Regions from separate parts of the Vibrio cidicii genome, predicted to be linked through region 2. Evidence: riboswitches for the same ligand, from Rfam matches in the RefSeq annotation. Region 2 holds a riboswitch; the other holds the start of a gene.
The links. Region 2 has a riboswitch for lysine ahead of EWA64_RS03325 (Na+/H+ antiporter NhaC family protein). Riboswitches for the same ligand answer to the same signal wherever they lie in the genome.

Region 1 (10,312 bases), 810 kb from region 2:
GTGTGCATGTGTTTGCCGATTTTGATGTGGCGGTTTTGCGTCAGTATATCGATTGGACCCCATTCTTTATGACGTGGTCGCTGGTGGGTAAATACCCGACCATTTTCGACCACGAGGAGGTCGGTGAAGAGGCGCAACGCTTGTTCAAAGATGCCAATGATTGGCTGGATAAAATTGAGCAAGAAGGGTTGATGAAAGCCAGTGGCATGTGTGCGCTCTTTCCAGCCGCCAGCATTGGTGACGATATTGAGGTGTATAGCGACGAATCGCGTAGCCAAGTGGTCAAAGTGTTGCACAATTTAAGACAGCAAACCGAGAAGCCGAAAGGCGCCAACTACTGTTTGTCGGATTACGTTGCGCCGAAAGCTTCAGGCAAAAAGGATTGGATTGGTGCGTTTGCGGTCACTGGCGGCATCAATGAGCGAGAACTGGCTGATGAGTTCAAAGCGCAGGGCGATGATTACAACGCGATCATGATTCAGGCGGTGGCGGATCGTCTGGCAGAAGCCTTTGCCGAATATCTGCATGAGAGAGTGCGCAAAGAAATTTGGGGCTATGCGCCGAATGAGAACTTATCCAATGAAGAATTGATCCGCGAGAAATACCAAGGTATTCGCCCTGCACCTGGTTATCCCGCGTGTCCGGAGCACACGGAAAAAGGGGCATTATGGGAACTGCTCAATGTCGAGCAAACGATCGGCATGTCACTGACCAGCAGTTATGCAATGTGGCCGGGGGCATCCGTGTCGGGCTGGTATTTCTCTCATCCAGAATCTCGCTACTTTGCGATCGCACAGATCCAACAAGATCAGGTAGAAGACTACGCGCAGCGCAAAGGCTGGGATCTACTTGAAGCGGAAAAATGGTTGGGGCCGAATATCAACGGTTAAACCGCACACTTTCGAGCGAAAAAATGGGTTGCCACGAGGCAACCCATTTTTACATTGGTGAGTATTAATTCTGCGTCTCAAACAGATCTTGGTGCAGCTTTTGAATCACTTTCTTCGAGTCGTGCGCATCGACGAGGAAACACAGGTTGTGATCGCTCGCTCCGTAGCAGATCATGCGCAGGTTGAAATCGCCTAGTGTGCTAAACACCTCTTTAGCGTAACCTTTGGTCTCCATGTGGTTGCCGATTAAGGCGACCAAACATAGATTGTGTTCGACTTCTACGTGGCACAGCTCTTCAAGCTCGCTGCGAACCGCTTGCGGCAACTCTGGTGCACCGCCCGAGGTGTCGGTTTTATCCAGAGTAAGCGAAACACTGATTTCTGAAGTGGTGATCAGATCAACAGAAATCTTATGCTTTGCCAAAATTTCAAATACTTTGGCGAGGAAACCGTAAGCGTGGAACATCTTAGCGCTACGCAGCGTCACCATGGTTTGGTTGCAACGCAGGGCTAACGCACGAAACAGCGGCGAGCTCTGTGCTTCATGACGAATCCAAGTGCCGCCTTTCTCGGGCTCTTTGGACGAGCCGACAAATACTGGAATATCATGACGCAGCGCCGGAACCAGTGTTGAAGGATGAAGGATCTTTGCGCCGAAGTTCGCCATTTCTGACGCTTCAGCAAAACTGATTTCAGGGATCGGCGCCGCTTTTGGCGCAATGCGCGGATCGGTGGTGTAGATGCCCGGGACGTCGGTCCAGATCTCAAGACCCGTCGCTTTTAATCCTTCAGCAATCAGCGCGGCGCTGTAGTCGCTTCCTCCACGGCCAAGCGTGGTGGTGTTGCCATCAAGGTCAGAGCCAATAAAGCCTTGTGTCACGACGATAAAATCACGGCACAGCGGCAACAGTTTTTCTTGGGCGAGCAGGGAAATTTGCGTTACATCTGGTTCTGCGCGGCCAAAGTTGCTGTCGGTGCGTAGTACGTCGCGGATATCAAAACGAACCGTATTCAAACCACGCTCTTTCATCAATTGAGTGAGAATGTGCGTTGACATCAGCTCACCGCAGGCGACCAAGTGGTCGGTCAGTTTGGTGCTGGCTTGAATGGAAGCGGCTTCGGCTAAGCTGGTCACGGTATCAAGCAGAGCGTACACTTCGGCGGCAGTTTCGCTGGCGTCTTGCAACTGATTGAGAATCGCATCGTGGATCTCTGCCAGTTGGCTGAGGATTTGGTTGCGTCGCTCTTGCGCTTGCACACCATTTGCCAGTTCAACCAATAAGTTAGTCACCCCAGAACAGGCGCTGCTCACTACCAGACGCGTGTCTGGATTGTTTTCGACCACGGCGGCACTGCGGCTCATCGCCTCAAAGTTGGCCACACTGGTTCCACCAAATTTCGCTACATTTAATGCGCTCACGGCATTTCTCCCACGACTTCTAAAAAAATAACTATCGTTGGTAACCCAACATCCGATGTTTGTTTTGGTGAGGAAAGGGGATAGAGCAATTGAAAGAGGTCAGTTTGAATAATCAGAGAATGTCCCTCAGAAGCTCTTCATCAGACGGTGCTGATGACAGTTGATGGGACTCAACCCAAGTCAACCGACAGATCAATTCCAGCAACCTTGATCTACCTCGGCACTGCTCCCCCTGAGTATTTCGTATCGGAGTTGCGGCTCCACGAAACACCTACCTGGGCAGTGCTCCTCTTCTGCATAAAGCTCAAACATTGAACGTTTTTCGCCACTTAATGTCAACGGCTATTTCAGGCAGGAGTGAAAGTTTTTATTAACAAAACTGTGACACTGGTTAGACCTGTAAGACGGTCGGCTAATTGCCGTGGCGGAAATATTGCTTTAGTGTGGAAAGCTCAGCTTTCAATACTAATCTAAGTCCATAACAACCCTTTCACGCTTAGCAAGGAGCCGCTATGACGATACAAAGTTTTCATCCACCACGTCGAATTCTTATGGGGCCTGGGCCATCGGACATCTCTCCGCAGGTGTTACAGGCGTTAAGTCGCCCGACGGTCGGCCACTTAGACCCACTTTTTATCGCCATGATGGACGAGCTAAAACAACTGCTCAAATACGCTTTCCAAACGGAAAATGAGTTCACCATCGCGGTATCGGCGCCCGGCAGTGCGGGTATGGAAGCCTGCTTTGTCAATCTGATTGAGCCCGGCGATAAAGTGATTGTGTGTCGTAATGGCGTGTTTGGTGAGCGGATGCGGGAAAACGTGATTCGTGCTGGTGGCGAAGTGGTGCTGGTGGACGATGAATGGGGCTGCCCCGTTTCAGTTGAGAAGGTAGAACAAGCGCTTACGGAGCATCCAGACAGCAAGATCCTCGCCTTTGTACACGCTGAAACCTCAACCGGTGCGATGAGCGATGCCGAGGCGCTCGGTAAACTAGCCAAAGCGCATGGGCTGTTAACCATTGCCGATACCGTTACGTCACTCGGTGGCGTGCCGCTCAAAGTGGATGAGTGGCAGTTGGATGCGGTCTATTCTGGCAGTCAGAAGTGCCTCTCTTGCGTACCGGGATTGTCGCCATTAACCTTCTCAAAAGCCGCGATTGAAAAAATTCAGGCGCGCACCACGCCGATTCAAAGCTGGTTTTTGGATCAAAGCTTAGTACTCGGCTATTGGAGCGGCGCAGGCAAACGCAGCTATCACCACACAGCGCCAGTCAATAGTCTCTATTCACTGCATGAAGCGCTACTGCTGCTGAAAAATGAAGGGCTGGAGAATGCGTGGGCACGCCATCGAGCGATGCACGACAAACTGAAATCCGGGCTGGAGAAACTCGGCTTTCGCTTTGTCGTAGATGAAGCTCACCGTCTGCCGCAGCTCAACGCCATTTACGTACCGGAAGGCATTGATGAAGCGAAAGTACGCTCGCATCTGCTCGAAACCTATAACTTAGAAATCGGCGCAGGTTTAGGGGCGCTGGCGGGCAAAGCATGGCGAATTGGTTTGATGGGCTATGGAGCACGAGAAGAAAACGTTGCACTGTGCCTTCGCGCATTAGAAGAGTCGTTGGCGCTGTAACAACGCTTGAGTGCTCTAAATAAAAAAGCGAAGCGTGGATGCGCTTCGCTTGATGCCTTTATTGGCCCGCAGAAACCGTGGCCGAGCGTGCACTTGAGGGCGGTTGATACTGCACTTGAGTAAAGTCGTGCTTGGGAAAGAGAAACTCCGCTTCGGCGCGCACTTGTTCGGCCTTACTAAGATCCCCCAAGCCTTGGTAAGCGAGGATCAGATTGGAGTAAAATGCCGGGCGCGGCTTGCTCTGGATGATTTCCAACGACCAGTCTATATAAGGTTGGATTAACGCCGCGTCTTGAGTGGCTAAGCCAATGTTGAGATAGGTGCTGTACACATCCCAATCGAAGCGATCTTTCCACACCACAGGATTGGTCACTTGCTTGAGCCGATCTGGGTCAAGTGGTCGTGTGGTTTCAAATTTGGTTAGGACATAGTTGGTGTGCAGAGCGCTTAACATATAAAACGCCGTGAGGATAGGCACCACCAAGCTCATCACTCGTAAGACGGTTTTGCTGATAACACTAAAAGAGACAGACTTCATCCGTGTCGCGCGCTGATCAATCCAGTACAGCAAAATGATGAAGGTCAGCCAGTGTACCGCTGAATGGTAGAAGGGATACTCCAGTTGACTGTGCAGCACAATGGGCACAAACAGCGCGAACACCGCCAAACGGGTGCCTTTCTTGGTGTTCATAATGCGGTTAAGCACTAACAAGGCCGCCAGCAAGATCCCAATCAGCGGGATGATTCCCCCCTCTACCCCCCAATAAAGCAGCTCATTGTGCGGATGATCCATGGCTGGTAAGCCAGCGGGATAATTGTGATTAAGCAAGTGCTGCCTTGCAGTATACAAGGTGTAAGCGGATTCAAAGTTGCCGTAGCCGTAACCAGTAAACGGTTTTTCTATCAGCATATCCAGTGTCTGAGGGAAGGTGTATTCGCGCGCTGAGTCGAGATTGGCTTTGCGTGCAGCGAGGCTGTCACCATCGGGATTGACGTTATTGAGCATCGCACTGGCCAACACCAACCCAGCAATGACAGCGATGAGCCAACCCCAAAAGCGAATTTTTGTGCCAAAGCGGTAGAGGTAAGGGAGCAGCAGCAATACGCCCAATAACGCCGCTAACCACCCAGTGCGAGACGCCAGCACTACAATCAGTGGTACGGTGAAGAGCGGCACAAGGTAGAGCAAGGTGATTTCGCTCAAATGCTTGTTGTATTTGTGTGGTTGTCTTGCCAGCAAATAGCCTGAGATCACCAACCCTGTTGCAAGAAAGCTGGCCATCACATTCGGTTGCTGAAAGATGCCGTAAGGACGATTGGAGAGCGTGTCGTAGCCCATCCAGTTGTCCGCTTTAAGCCACAGATATTGGTAATAACCCAGACAGGCTTCAATCACCACCGCCAGCACTACCAGCCACAGCAGTCTCTGCTTGTGTTTATTACTAAAGCTGAACTGTTGCAGCAGGATAAAAAACGCCATCCCCGCCCACAACCCCAGCATGCGTCCGAGCGAGAGTTCGTAATTGGTCGTGGAATAAAACAGCGGGATAGAGAGGATCACGCAACTGACCAGTAAGCCGATGGTCAACTTGGAATAGCGCAGCGCCTGATTGCGGGCGAGATGATAGCAGCCGATACCGAAAGCGACCGAAAAGGCTATCCAAGTGGTTGGATTAAACGACAGCGCCAACCCAGAACCACCAGGATTGGGCATAAAAAAGTGCATCGCCACCAGAAACACGGCCGCCATCGCCGCGAGAAACTTTCTGTTCAACGGAATACGGGCGGGTGGCTGGTCGAGCTGAGTTCCACTTACATGTATGGTTGCCATAAACGTTTTCTGTAATTGTAAACAATGAAACCAGCACGCAGCTGGTTTCATCACTTTACCTGTTTTTTCTAGTTCAACATAGGCTTAAGAAAGCGCGCAGTGTGCGAACCTTCGACCAAGGCCACATCTTCCGGTGTGCCTTGGGCAATGATCTCGCCGCCGCCTTGCCCGCCCTCAGGACCAAGGTCGATGATCCAGTCAGCGGTTTTAATCACATCCAAGTTGTGCTCAATCACCACCACCGTATTGCCGTGATCGCGCAGGCGATGCAGGACCGTGAGCAGTTGTTGGATATCGTGAAAATGCAGACCCGTGGTCGGTTCATCCAAAATATACAAGGTCTTACCTGTGTCGCGTTTGGACAATTCGCGCGCCAGTTTCACCCGCTGCGCTTCACCGCCGGAGAGTGTGGTCGCCGCTTGACCAAGGCGAATGTAGGAGAGGCCGACATCCATCAAGGTTTGCAATTTACGCGCAATTACCGGAACGGGTTCAAAGAACTCGCGTGCGTCTTCGACCGTCATTTCCAACACTTCGTCAATTGATTTGCCTTTATAGCGCACTTCCAGTGTTTCGCGGTTATAACGCTTGCCTTTACACACATCACACGGCACGTACACATCGGGTAAAAAGTGCATCTCGACTTTGATCACGCCATCGCCCTGACAGGCTTCACAGCGACCGCCCCGCACGTTGAAACTAAAGCGCCCGGGCTTGTAACCCCGTGAACGAGACTCTTGCGTGCCCGAGAACAGCTCGCGGATCGGGGTAAAAATGCCTGTATAGGTGGCCGGGTTTGAGCGCGGCGTGCGACCAATCGGGCTCTGGTCGATATCGATCACCTTATCAAAATGCTCCAGCCCTTTAATGCTTTTGTACGGCGCGGGTTGAGCAGTGGTGGCGCCATTGAGCGCGGTGTGGGCGATTTTAAAGAAGGTGTCGTTGATCAGTGTGGATTTGCCAGAACCGGATACGCCGGTGATGCAGCTAAACAAACCCACGGGCACCGAGAGGTTGACGTTTTTCAGGTTGTTGCCACTCGCGCCGATCAACTCGACGGTTTTGCTCGCATCGTATGGGGTGCGCTCACGTGGTACAGCAATTTCTTTCACGCCGCTCAGGTATTGACCTGTAAGTGAATCCGGATTGGCGATGATCTCGTCAACACTGCCTTCAGCGACGATCTGCCCGCCGTGCACCCCGGCACCCGGACCGATGTCAATCACGTAATCGGCCATGCGGATCGCATCCTCATCGTGCTCAACCACTAAGACAGTGTTACCTAAGTCGCGCAGGTGATTGAGCGTTTTCAGCAGCCGTTCGTTGTCGCGCTGATGCAGACCGATGGAGGGTTCATCGAGCACATACATCACCCCCACCAAACCTGCACCAATTTGACTTGCTAAGCGGATGCGCTGCGCCTCACCGCCTGAGAGGGTTTCTGCGCTGCGCGACAGGTTGAGATAATTGAGGCCAACATTGACCAAAAACTGTAAGCGGTCGTTGATCTCCTTCATCACTTTTTCTGCGATCTGCGCGCGTTGCCCTTCAAGCTTGAGATTGGCAAAAAAGGCCAATGCCTCGGCGATGCTGAGTTCGACAATCTGCGGCAGGGTGGTGTCATTGATGAACACGTTGCGCGCTTCTAAACGCAAGCGAGTACCGCCACAACTGGCACATGGCTTGGTCGAAATGTATTTAACTAATTCTTCGCGCACCGAGTTGGATTCGGTGTCGCGGTAGCGTCTCTCCAGAGTATTGAGAATGCCTTCAAACGGATGACGTTTAACGCGAATATCACCGCGGTCATTGATGTATTTGAACTCCACTTCAGCACGGCCCGAACCTTTGAGAATGATCTCTTGGATCTTTTTCGACAAAGTGTTGAACGGCACATGCAGATCAAAACCATAATGATCAGCCAGCGAAGTGAGCATTTGATAGTAGTAATAGTTTTTTTGATCCCAGCCGCGAATTGCACCTTGTGCCAGACTGAGATTGGCATCTTGGATCACTCGGTCTGGATCAAAATATTGCTGCACGCCCAAACCGTCACAAGTGCCACAGGCGCCAGCCGGGTTGTTAAAAGAGAACAGGCGAGGCTCTAGCTCTTGCATGCTGTAACCACAGTGCGGACAGGCAAAGTTGGCCGAAAAGACGATCTCTTCGCCTTCACCTTCCATGGGAGCGACAACCACAATACCGCCGGAGAGCTCTAGTGCCGTTTCAAACGATTCTGCCAGACGCTGTTGCAGATCGGCGCGCACTTTAAAGCGATCGACGATCACTTCAATGGTGTGTTTTTTGTGCAATTCCAGTGTCGGTGGATCGGACAGGTCGCACGTCTCGCCATCGATACGAGCGCGAATAAAGCCTTGCGCGGCGAGGTTTTCCAGCGTTTTAACGTGTTCGCCTTTGCGCTCTTTGACGATCGGCGCCAGCAACATCATTTTGCTGCCCTCGGGCATCTCCAGCACTTTGTCGACCATTTGGCTCACGGTTTGCGCTGCCAGCGGCACTTTGTGCTCAGGGCAGCGCGGTTCGCCGACCCGTGCGTACAACAGACGCAGGTAATCATACACTTCGGTAATGGTACCGACGGTAGAACGAGGGTTATGTGAGGTGGATTTCTGCTCGATGGAGATCGCTGGCGAAAGCCCTTCTATGTGGTCCACATCCGGCTTTTCCATCAGAGATAAGAACTGGCGCGCGTAAGCCGAGAGTGATTCTACATAGCGTCGTTGCCCTTCGGCGTAGAGAGTATCGAAGGCAAGGGATGACTTACCTGAGCCGGATAAGCCCGTAATGACGATCAATTTGTCTCGGGGAATGGTGAGATTGATATTTTTTAGGTTATGAGTACGTGCTCCGCGAACTTCTATCTTGTCCATCTTCAATGCTCTGTGAAATACCAAGTGGAGCAAGTATTACATAGTGTGAGAAATGTGCAATAAAATACTGGATAAAAAAACAGTTAAAAACGGCGCAGTTCAACCGCGCCGTCACAATAGATAGAAGCGATCAAATGGCGCTTTAGCGCTGGCGTTTAGTCGACTGTTTGCCGAGTTCCGATTTCTTCTCATCTTTCAAGTAAAGGTTCTGGTAGCAGTAGTTGGTGGCCTCAATGTAGCCTTCGACACTGCCGCAATCAAAACGGCGTCCTTTGAACTTGTATGCCAATACGCAGCCCGATTTGGCTTGCTTTAAGAGTGCGTCGGTGATCTGGATTTCGCCGCCTTTGCCGGGCTCTGTCTGTTCGATCAAATCGAAAATGTCGGGAGTGAGAATATAGCGGCCAATGATCGCCAAATTACTTGGCGCGGTTCCGGGTTCTGGTTTTTCAACCATGTTGTCCACACGAAATAGATCATCTTTAATCATTTCGCCAGCGATCACGCCGTATTTGTGTGTTTCGTTCTCTGGAACTTCTTGCACGGCGACGATTGAGCAGCGGAACTGTTTAAATAGCGCGACCATTTGTGCCAGCACGCCTTGTTCTTGGTTGACACACAAGTCATCGGCCAGCACCACGGCAAAAGGCTGGTCACCCACAAGCTCACGCCCGGTGAGAATCGCATGGCCTAAGCCTTTCATTTCTCGTTGGCGGATATAGGTGAAGTTGGCCGCGTCGATCAGTGCTCGCACGTCATCAAGCAAAACCTCTTTATTAGTGCCGCTGATTTGATGCTCTAGCTCGTAGTTTTTATCGAAGTGATCCATGATCGAGTGCTTACCGCGACCAGTGACGATACACATCCCAGTCATTCCCGCCTGAATGGCTTCATCAACACCATATTCAATCAGCGGTTTATTCACCACAGGCATCATCTCTTTTGGCATGGATTTAGTCGCTGGTAAAAAGCGTGTGCCATAACCAGCGGCAGGAAAGAGGCATTTCTTAATCATCAAACGGCGTCCTTTAACTGTGGTTGCAGCCCATTACGATAGCAAACTGAGTGTGACAGGCGCATGAAAGGGCGCTCGCTGCACGGTTGGCTGCATAAGATGCTGCGATTCTAACCCGAGAGCGAGCGATGCCCTATAAACAAACCACAAATTCTGCCCATTTTGTTACGAGAGTAGATGTTGATCGGCCCAGGCGGTGGCCTGAAGACGATTTTTTACCGAGAGCTTTTTAAAAATCTGATAAAGATGTGATTTGACCGTGTACTCGCTGATAAACAGATCCTCGGCGATGTGAGCATTGCTCGCTCCTGCTTGTAAGCAGCGTAGCACTTGAATTTCGCGAATGGTCAAATCTACATTGGCGGGTGCGGTATGGGTGTTGAACATATTGCGGTAGTAATGCAGAAGCTGCGCCTGAACGTGGCGAGGTAGCCAGTTTTGCCCTTCAATCACGGCAATAACGCCTTCGGCAATTTTTTCCATGCTGCAATCTGCGTAGAAAACCGCTTTGCTCTGTCCAAGGCCGAGCAGCTCATCGGTGCTCAATCGTTTTGGTACGTTGAAAATGATGGTTTCAAAGTTTTTGCAAATCAGTGGCAGGTTTCTAATTTGTAACAGCAATACTTTGTGT
Region 2 (10,312 bases):
ATTTCATCACTTCGCGAATTGGCTCACGATCCACCCAGTGCAGTTGAGAGGCGACTAAGCCTTCAGATTTCAGTAGCGGATGCTCTTGCCCCTGTACGGCGATGAGCACATTGCGTTTGAGATCTTTTTCGGCCACAAACCAAGGCTCTTCATTACCGCCACCGCCTTTGCGGCCACCAATGTGCAGGCCTTTACGTTGACCTAAGGTGTGATACATCAGACCTTGGTGCTGACCAACAATTTCACCCTCTGGGGTTTCAATGTTGCCCGGTTGAGCAGGCAAATAGCGGCTAAGAAAATCGGTGAATTTGCGTTCGCCGATAAAGCAGATACCGGTCGAGTCTTTTTTCTTCGCGGTGATCAAACCTTGTTCTTCAGCGATGCGGCGTACTTCGGGTTTTTCCAGCTCACCGACAGGGAAAAGGCTACGCGCCACTTGGTCGTGGCTCAAAGTATACAGAAAGTAGCTTTGGTCTTTATTGCCATCCAAACCACGCAGCATTTGCGGCTTTTCACCGTTAGCGGGGAAGGTACGACGAACGTAGTGACCCATCGCAATGTAGTCTGCCTCAAGAACTTCATCGGCAAACTCAAGGAAGGCTTTGAACTTAATTTCTTTGTTACAAAGAATGTCTGGGTTTGGCGTTCGACCTGCTTTGTACTCGGCAAGGAAATATTCGAACACATTGTCCCAATATTCTGCGGCAAAATTAATCGTATGCAGGTGAATGCCAAGTTTATCGCAAACAGCTTGAGCGTCCGCTAAATCTTCGGCTGCGGTACAATACTCAGAGTTATCATCTTCTTCCCAGTTCTTCATAAACAGGCCTTCGACTTGATAGCCTTGTTGCTTGAGGAGATAGGCAGAAACCGATGAATCTACACCGCCGGACATGCCAACGATGACCTTCTTTTGGCTGTTATCAGACATTACTTAACACCACTTCAATTAACTGGACGCAGATTCTAACAGAAAGCATACAGCGGCAACAGATCCGCGACGGCAATCACAAATCGTTTTGCCGAATTTTTCCGCAAAATAGTTGTGCCATCGATAATAGAGTGCGTAGAGAAAAGCGAACTGTGGCATAGTGGGCCAAATTTCAAATCGGAACAAAGTTTATGAGTAACGAAAACCAGTTTATAGAAGAAGCAGAATTGATTGAAGTCATCGAAAATCAACTTGAAGATGGCAATCCAATTAAAGTGAAAGAAACTTTGATGCGTTTAATGATGACTTGTCATTCGCGTGAGGAAGCCATTGCGATGATGGCATGTGCTGTTTCAATAGAGATTTTTGATGTGATGCGAAATGAAGGAAAATTCAATCTCAAACGTTACGCCGAGCACCTTGATCAGCTACCTGACCTCGGCTTTATGGAAGGAGAATAATCGCACGCAAAAGAAAAAGAGCGGGGCAAACGTTTGCTATAATTGCCTTTATTGCCGCTGGTTAGGCAGCAGGTTAGAATCCGCTCTCTTTTTTAACCCCTTACTCAGACGAACACTATGAAATTTCCCGGACAACGCAAATCAAAGCATTATTTTCCTGTACATGCCCGCGATCCGCTGGTGAGCCAAGCGCAGGAAAGCAAACGAATGACGCGTACACATGTTATCGGTATTGACCAAACTTTGGTGGATATTGAAGCGAAAGTGACGTCAGAGGTGATTGAGAAATACGGTCTGAGTAAAGGTCACTCATTAGTTATTGATGACCAAACAGCAGAAGCACTTTATCAGCAATTAAAACAAGAGAATTTGATTACCAACGAATATGCGGGTGGGACGATAGGAAATACATTGCACAACTACTCTGTATTGGCCGATGATCGCTCAACGCTACTCGGTGTCATGAGCCAAGATATTAAAATTGGCAGCTACGGTTATCGTTATTTATGTAATACATCCAGCCGTATGGATCTCAATTACTTGCAAGGTGTTGATGGAGCAATAGGCCGCTGTTTTGCGCTAATTACCGAAGATGGTGAACGAACATTCGCGATCAGCGAAGGCCAAATGAACCAATTGAAGCCGCAAAGTATCCCTGAAAAGATTTTTAAAAAAGCCTCTGCTTTGGTTTTGACGGCTTATTTGATTCGTTGTAAAGAAGGCGATCCCATGCCGCAAGCCACAATGAAAGCGATCGAGTACGCGAAAAAATATAATGTGCCTGTTGTACTAACCCTTGGTACTAAGTTTGTTATTCAGGACGATCCGCAGTTTTGGCAAGCATTTATTCATGATCATGTTACGGTCGTTGCGATGAATGAAGATGAAGCTGAGGCATTAACCGGTGAAAGCGATCCGCTTGCTGCTTCAGATAAAACTCTCGATTGGGCTGACTTGGTATTGTGTACTGCTGGACCACTTGGATTATTTATGGCGGGTTACACCGAAGAGAGCGCTAAGCGTGAAACATCATTGCCTCTTTTGCCAGGCTGCATTGCAGAATTTAATCGCTATGAATTTAGTCGCCCGACTCGAAAAGCCTCATGTGAAAATCCCATTAAAGTTTATTCACATATTTCACCATATATGGGTGGCCCTGAGAAAATTAAAAATACCAATGGTGCGGGCGATGCGGCGCTTTCTGCGGTGTTGCACGATATGTCGGCGAATAAATATCATAAAGAGAATGTGCCCAACTCAAGCAAGCATGTGCACGAATTTCTCACTTATTCATCTTTTTCTCAAGTGTGTAAGTATGCAAATCGCGCCAGTTACGAAGTTCTTGCTCAGCACTCACCGCGTTTGTCCCGTGGCTTACCAGAACGGGAAGATAGCTTAGAAGAGGCGTATTGGGAACGTTAAATAGAAAATAAAAAGGCTCCGTAAGGAGCCTTTTTTATATAATGCAAAGACTAGATTTCGAAGTCTTCTAGAGATTTACCTGCATCTAGCTGCGCTTGAATTGCTGATGGAGTACGACCTTGGCCTGTCCAAGTCTTTTCTTCGCCGTTTACATCAACATATTTGTATTTGGCAGGACGTGGAGCACGTTTACTTTTACCTTTGCTCTTGCTTTTGGTTTCGCCAGAAAGCGCGCTGATTAGCGCATCAACGTCAATGCCGTCTTTTGCAATCTGCTCTGCAATTGCAGCCAGTCTTGCTTCTTGTTCAGCTTTTGCCGCACGCTCTTCCGCTTCTGCTTCTTGACGCTCAGCAACGACGGTTGACAGTTTGTCCAATGCTTCTTCTAGTTGCTCTAGAGTGAGTTCTCTTGCGTAAGCACGTAGGCTGCGAATATTAAGTAGAGTCTTTGTTAGTTCCGACATAACCTTTCCTATGTTAAGTAAGTCGACATCGCAATAATAATATCGAGGTTCAGATAAAACGAATAAGATTAAATTCTTTACGATGCTAATATTAACGCTAAACACGATATAAGCAATATTTATAGCGTTTTTTTTATTGTTTAATCGTTACTAACTTTATATTCGATGCCTTATCTATAGACTCCTGCTAGCTGCGCAAGTTTTTGTGACAAATGTTATGCATTAAGTGTAATTCACATCTATCATTCATATCTGAGCGTGATAAAAATGACACCTCCGTTTATACATACTGACGCAACTGGATACATATCGTGCCCATTTTTCTTTGTTTTATTCGGTGATGTTTTTAGACAGATGTATTGCAAAGCCTATGAGGATGAGTACAATGACGCCTACCTGATGCGGTAACTTGGTGGGTTTGTTGTTTTTATAAACAATAAATGGTCAAAAATAAGTTATCGCCGTAGAGGCGCAACGACAAAGAGTAACTATTATTGGGGTGATGCCAATGAATAATAGTGAAAGGTGTAAGTTGCCGAAGTAAGTTGCATATCAAAGCGGCTTGCTGGTGTTGTATTCGAATAGGAACAACACTGCCATAGTCTTTTATCTATAAACTATGGAGCGCTACTGTAGGGTTGGGTGAAGTGTTCACTTCCCTGTCGCTTAGTTCAACAAAAACATCAGAAATATTTCTGACGGTTTGTTCTGCAGTAGATCTCTAACCAAAAACTGGTTTTTGAAGATCATGAATTTAATAGATTTTTCTACATCTCCGATTTCTCTACTACCGCCAATAGTGGCGCTTACTCTAGCGATATTGACCCGTAAGGTGCTGGTTTCTCTGGGTGTTGGTATCATTCTCGGAGCTATTTTGCTCAACAGTTACTCTGTAATCAACGCAGCCACTTATGTTGGTGAAAAAGTATCCGCTGTTTTCGTTGAAGATGGCGGCCTCAATACTTGGAATATGAGTATTGTGGGTTTTCTTTTGCTACTCGGTATGACTACCGCGTTACTTACTCTTTCCGGCGGTACTCGTGCGTTTGCCGAATGGGCACAATCGCGAGTAAAAAGTAAGCGCGGTTCTAAACTGCTTGCGGCATTTTTAGGCGTATTCATTTTTGTTGATGACTATTTTAACAGCCTAGCTGTAGGTGCAATTTCTCGCCCTGTTACCGATCGATTCTACGTTTCTCGCGCCAAGCTGGCTTACATTCTCGACTCTACTGCTGCGCCGATGTGTGTTGTGATGCCAGCGTCAAGCTGGGGTGCGTACATCATGACCATCATCGGCGGCATTTTGGTTTCACATGGCATCACTGAATATTCAGCGTTAGGGGCATACCTGCGTTTGGTTCCAATGAATTTTTACGCAATCTTTGCCCTGCTGATGGTATTTGCTGTGGCTTGGTTTGGCCTTGATATTGGCAAAATGCGCGAGCATGAAATTGCCGCTTCGCAAGGACGTGGATTCGACAATGACTCGGAAACCGATCTTAAAGAAGCCCATGAAATCGACGAAGAGCTGGATATCCGAGAAAGCGAAAAAGGAAAAGTATCCGATCTCGTTTTGCCAATCGTTGCTCTGATTATTGCCACTGTTGCTTCGATGCTTTACACCGGAGCACAAGCGCTGGCTGCCGATGGAAAAGTGTTTAATCTTCTGGGAGCATTTGAAAATACGAATGTTGGCACTTCGCTGATTTACGGTGGTTTAGTCGGTCTAGCCGTTGCGCTGTTCACCGTGCTAAAACAGGGCCTTGCATTGGTCGAAATTGCTCGCACCTTGTGGATTGGTGCGAAATCAATGTTTGGCGCGATTTTGATTCTTGTATTTGCCTGGACGATCGGTTCCGTGATTGGCGACATGAAGACAGGATCGTACTTGTCGACGATGGCACAAGGCAATATTGATTCCCATTGGTTACCTGTGATTCTGTTCCTACTATCCGGTTTGATGGCGTTTTCAACGGGCACCTCTTGGGGCACGTTTGGCATTATGTTGCCAATCGCAGGTGATATGGCTGGTGCGACCGACATCGCGTTGATGTTGCCAATGTTGAGTTCAGTCTTGGCTGGTTCGGTCTTTGGTGATCACTGCTCGCCGATTTCAGATACCACGATTTTGTCATCGACCGGGGCGCGTTGTAATCACATTGACCATGTGGCGACTCAGTTGCCTTATGCACTTGCTGTTGCACTTGTCTCTTGTATCGGCTTTGTGGCTCTTGGCATGACGGCGTCAGTAACGCTCTCTCTGGCCGCTGCGACTGCCGCTTTCATCGTCGTGTGCGCGGTATTTTCTTGGATGTCTAAATCCAAAAGAGTGACTTTGCAGAAAGCTTAACTCAATGATTTATAAAAAGTAAAATGGGAGGCGTCGACCTCCCATTTTATTTGTCATATACAATTTGGTCATTTTTGAAAATAAACTATTGCAAAAATTCCACAGCTTGGTTAGTGTGGTTAGCAACAAAGTCAACGACGTAAAGAGCAAATAAGTATGCGCAGTTTTGTAATGAACATTCATCACCATCATCACCCAGCCTAGTCTTTCGGGAGATGAGCGCATACCCGGGAGACAGGAATCTTCCGGAGGTGAAAATCGTCGAATTCAGATTTTAAACCCTCGGGAGACCAACATCTTCCGAGGGTTTTTTAATTTCAACGGTTTAACTATTTCAAATTGAAGCACAGGGATTATGTCATGCCAACACAACGTTTAAGAATCGCTATTCAGAAAAAAGGCCGTTTGAGCCAAGAATGCCAACTGCTGCTGAAAAAATGCGGTGTTAAGTTCAACATCATGGGTGAGCGCCTCGTGGTTCACTCTGAAAATATGCCTATCGATTTACTCTTAGTCCGTGATGACGACATCCCAGGTTTAATCATGGATGGCGTGGTGGATCTCGGTTTTATCGGTGAAAACGTCTTGGAAGAGGTGCGCTTGGAGCGCAAAGCGACCGGGACTGCGTGTCAGTTCGAAACACTAAGACGTTTAGATTTCGGCGGCTGTCGTCTATCGATTGCCTTAGATAAAGACGCGGTGTACAACGGGCCTAAAGATTTAGCTGGTAAACGCATAGCGACCACCTATCCGCAGCTACTAAAAGCTTACATGGATGAGCAGGGTGTGCCATTTTCGACCTGTATGCTGACTGGCTCGGTTGAAGTAGCTCCGCGTGCCGGCTTGGCGGACGCGATTGCCGATTTGGTCTCCACTGGAGCCACTTTAGAGGCGAACGGTTTGAAAGAGGTTGAGGTCATCTTCCAATCGAAAGCGACGCTGATCCAACGTGCAGGGCAGTTTGACGCAGACAAACAAAATCTGATTGAAAAACTGCTGACTCGTATGCAAGGAGTTCAGCAAGCAAAAGAGTCTAAATACATCATGTTACACGCACCTGTGGATAAGCTGGAACAGGTAAAAGCACTTCTTCCTGGTGCGGAAGATCCAACGGTACTGCCGCTGTCTGCGGAAAAGCAAAGAGTGGCGGTACATCTGGTGAGTACAGAAAACCTATTCTGGGAAACGATGGAACAGCTGAAAGAACTCGGTGCGAGTTCTATCCTAGTACTGCCAATTGAGAAGATGATGGAGTAAGCAGCATGAGAACGGTTGTATGGCAGTCACTCAGTGAAGCGCAGCAAGATTCACTGCTCGAAAGACCAGCAATGGCAGAAGGCGCGAACATCACCGCTGCAGTAACTGCGGTGATTGAGAAAGTGCGCCAAGAAGGTGATGCGGCCCTGTTGGAACTGACCGAAAAATTTGACCGAGTCAAACCTGCATCGATTCGTGTCAGTACCGCTGAGATTGATGCAGCAGCAGAGCGCCTTTCGGAAAAGATGAAGCAAGCGCTGCAGCAAGCGTATGACAATATTTCTAAGTTCCACAAAGCACAGAAACCCACACCGATTAAAGTAGAAACTCAGCCTGGTGTGGTGTGCGAGCAAGTGACTCGTCCTATTCAAAAAGTGGGCTTGTACATTCCTGGCGGCAGCGCACCACTGCCTTCCACCGTTTTGATGCTGGGTGTGCCGGCGCAAATAGCCGGTTGTCGCAAAGTGGTGCTCTGTTCTCCGCCGCCAATTGCTGACGAAATACTCTATGTCGCCAAACTGTGTAATATCGACGAGGTTTATAACCTCGGTGGTGGACAAGCGATCGCAGCGATGGCTTACGGAACGGAAACGGTTAGCAAAGTCGATAAAATATTTGGTCCCGGTAATGCTTACGTCACTGAAGCGAAACGTCAGGTCAGCAAAGATTTTCGCGGTGCTGCGATTGATATGCCAGCAGGCCCATCAGAAGTGTTGGTGATTGCAGACGATACCGCAGATGCGGAGTTTATTGCGGCCGACTTGCTTAGCCAAGCAGAGCATGGTCCTGATTCTCAGGTGGTGCTCGTGACTCCTTCGGTGGTGATTGCTGATAAAGTGACCGATGCGGTTCAGCGTCAGCTCAAACAGCTCAGCCGAGCCGAGATTGCGCAAAAAGCGTTGGCATCGAGCCTCATCATCATTGCTGATTCGCTCACTCAAGCGGTCTCTATCTCCAACTATTACGGGCCAGAGCACCTGATTGTGCAGACCAAAGCGCCACGTGAACTTTTGCCACTACTGGACAATGCGGGTTCCATCTTCCTTGGCGATTGGTCGCCAGAATCGGCTGGTGATTACGCATCTGGCACTAACCATGTGCTGCCAACCTATGGTTACACTCGAACCTACTCAAGCTTAGGGTTGGCCGATTTCTCCAAACGCATGACGGTTCAGGAGCTCTCTGCGGAGGGGCTGAAAAACTTAGCGCCGACCGTCATCACTATGGCCGAAGCCGAAGGGCTGGATGCGCACAAACGTGCCGTGACCATCCGTGTTGAAAAATTACAGTCGCGTTGATAAGGAAGAAAAAATGGAAAAATTAGCGCGTAAAAGTGTGCAACAACTGACCCCTTATCTCTCAGCGCGTCGCATCGGTGGCTGCGGTGACGTGTGGCTTAACGCCAATGAATCGCCCTTTGACAATGAATATCGTACCGATTTCACCCGCTTGAATCGTTATAGTGAGTGCCAGCCGAAAGGGCTAATTGCCGCTTATGCGGCGTATGCTGGGGTAGCGCCAGAGCAAACCTTGACTTCTCGCGGCGCTGATGAAGGCATCGAATTGCTTATCAGGGCCTTCTGCGAGCCGGGACAAGATGCGATTCTCTATTGTCCGCCGACTTACGGCATGTACTCGGTCAGCGCAGAAACGATTGGTGTAGAGCGCAAAACGGTGCCGCTGACGGCAGATTGGCAACTCAATCTCAACGAGATTGAAGCTAATTTGGATAAGGTCAAACTGGTGTTTGTCTGTAGTCCAAATAACCCGACTGGCAATCTCGTCAAACGCGAAGACATTATTACCCTGCTTGAGATGACCAAAGATCGTGCGATTGTGGTGATGGACGAAGCCTACATCGATTTTTGTCCAGAAGCTTCAACGGTGAGTTTGCTAAATGAATATTCGAACTTAGCAATTTTGCGCACCCTTTCCAAAGCCTTTGCCTTGGCAGGATTACGCTGCGGGTTTACCTTGGCCAACGAAGAGCTAATCAACGTATTGCTCAAAGTGATTGCACCGTATCCGGTGCCCGTGCCAGTGGCAGAAATTGCCATGCAAGCGCTATCTGAGGCGGGCTTAGCGCGCGCGAAATATCAAGTCCTCGATTTGAACGCCAACCGTGCCTACTTACAAGTCGGTCTTTCTATGATCCCAGGATTGCAGGTCTTTGAAGGCTGGGGTAACTACTTGTTAGTGAAATTCCCTGATGGCGATGCGCTATTTAAAGCCGCTTGGGAGACGGGAATTATTCTGCGCAATTCACCGATTGAGGATTGTGTGCGCATCAGTGTCGGTAATCGTGAAGAGTGTGAGAAGACACTCGGTTTTATGCGCAATTACTACTCGTAAAGCAGAATACAGCGCCCTGAGCCAGCATTGACGTAGGGTAAAAAATAAGGAAGTGAGTGTGAGCAAGCAACAAAAAATTCTTTTCATCGACCGAGATGGCACCTTGATTGTCGAGCCACCGGTGGATTTTCAGGTAGACCGTCTAGATAAGCTGAAACTGGAGCCATTTGTTATTCCAAGTCTGTTATCGCTGCAAGCGGCAGGTTACCGCTTGGTGATGGTGACCAACCAAGACGGTTTGGGGACCGACAGTTATCCGCAGGAAGATTTCGACGCACCGCACAATATGATGATGGAGATTTTCGAATCACAGGGTGTGAAATTCGACGATGTATTGATCTGCCCCCATTTTGAGCGTGAGAACTGTTCGTGTCGTAAACCTAAGCTTGGTTTAGTCAAAGCGTACTTACAGGCCGGAAAAGTGGATTTCCAGAATTCTTACGTGATTGGCGATCGTCAAACGGATCTCCAACTGGCGGAGAACATGGCCATTCGCGGTATTCAATACCACCCAGAAAACATGGGCTGGAAACAGATCCTAAAAGATCTCACCTTGAAAGCGCGTGTTGCTGAGGTAGTTCGCACCACCAAAGAAACTGACATCAAAGTGGTGGTTAATCTTGATGAGCAAGGTGGTAATGAGATCTCTACTGGTCTTGGTTTTTTCGACCATATGCTCGATCAAATTGCCACGCACGGCGGATTCAAAATGGTGTGTCAAGTGCAGGGCGATCTGCATATCGATGATCATCACACTATCGAAGATACCGCACTGGCGCTTGGTCAGGCACTGAAAGAAGCGCTAGGTGATAAGCGTGGTATTGGCCGTTTTGGTTTCAGCTTGCCAATGGACGAATGTTTGGCGCAGTGCGCCTTGGATCTCTCTGGCCGACCATACCTGAAATTTGACGCGAAATTTAGCCGCGAGCAGGTCGGCGATCTCTCCACCGAGATGGTGGTGCATTTCTTCCGTTCGCTCACTGATACCTTAGCTTGCACACTGCATCTTTCTTCTTCGGGTGACAATGATCACCACATCATCGAAAGTTTATTTAAAGCGTTTGGTCGCACTTTA

Region 1: linked by a shared signal. The riboswitch ahead of lysC (lysine-sensitive aspartokinase 3) and the one ahead of EWA64_RS03325 (Na+/H+ antiporter NhaC family protein) in region 2 are both predicted to bind lysine.

Annotation. Positions count from the first base shown of each region.
Region 1 is NZ_CP035921.1:1,310,134-1,320,445, reverse strand. Features, by position in the region: gene metH (methionine synthase) at 1-890, shown strand, start outside; gene lysC (lysine-sensitive aspartokinase 3) at 955-2,310, opposite strand; lysine riboswitch at 2,433-2,611, opposite strand; gene EWA64_RS07010 (pyridoxal-phosphate-dependent aminotransferase family protein) at 2,823-3,944, shown strand; gene EWA64_RS07005 (PglL family O-oligosaccharyltransferase) at 4,003-5,775, opposite strand; gene uvrA (excinuclease ABC subunit UvrA) at 5,844-8,666, opposite strand; gene galU (UTP--glucose-1-phosphate uridylyltransferase GalU) at 8,809-9,681, opposite strand; gene EWA64_RS06990 (LuxR C-terminal-related transcriptional regulator) at 9,847-10,312, opposite strand, start outside.
Region 2 is NZ_CP035921.1:504,198-514,509, reverse strand. Features, by position in the region: gene mnmA (tRNA 2-thiouridine(34) synthase MnmA) at 1-931, opposite strand, end outside; gene EWA64_RS03340 (hypothetical protein) at 1,123-1,392, shown strand; gene EWA64_RS03335 (inosine/guanosine kinase) at 1,510-2,814, shown strand; gene EWA64_RS03330 (H-NS histone family protein) at 2,865-3,278, opposite strand; lysine riboswitch at 3,735-3,916, shown strand; gene EWA64_RS03325 (Na+/H+ antiporter NhaC family protein) at 4,027-5,628, shown strand; His leader region at 5,808-5,944, shown strand; gene hisG (ATP phosphoribosyltransferase) at 5,989-6,885, shown strand; gene hisD (histidinol dehydrogenase) at 6,891-8,183, shown strand; gene hisC (histidinol-phosphate transaminase) at 8,197-9,237, shown strand; gene hisB (bifunctional histidinol-phosphatase/imidazoleglycerol-phosphate dehydratase HisB) at 9,296-10,312, shown strand, end outside.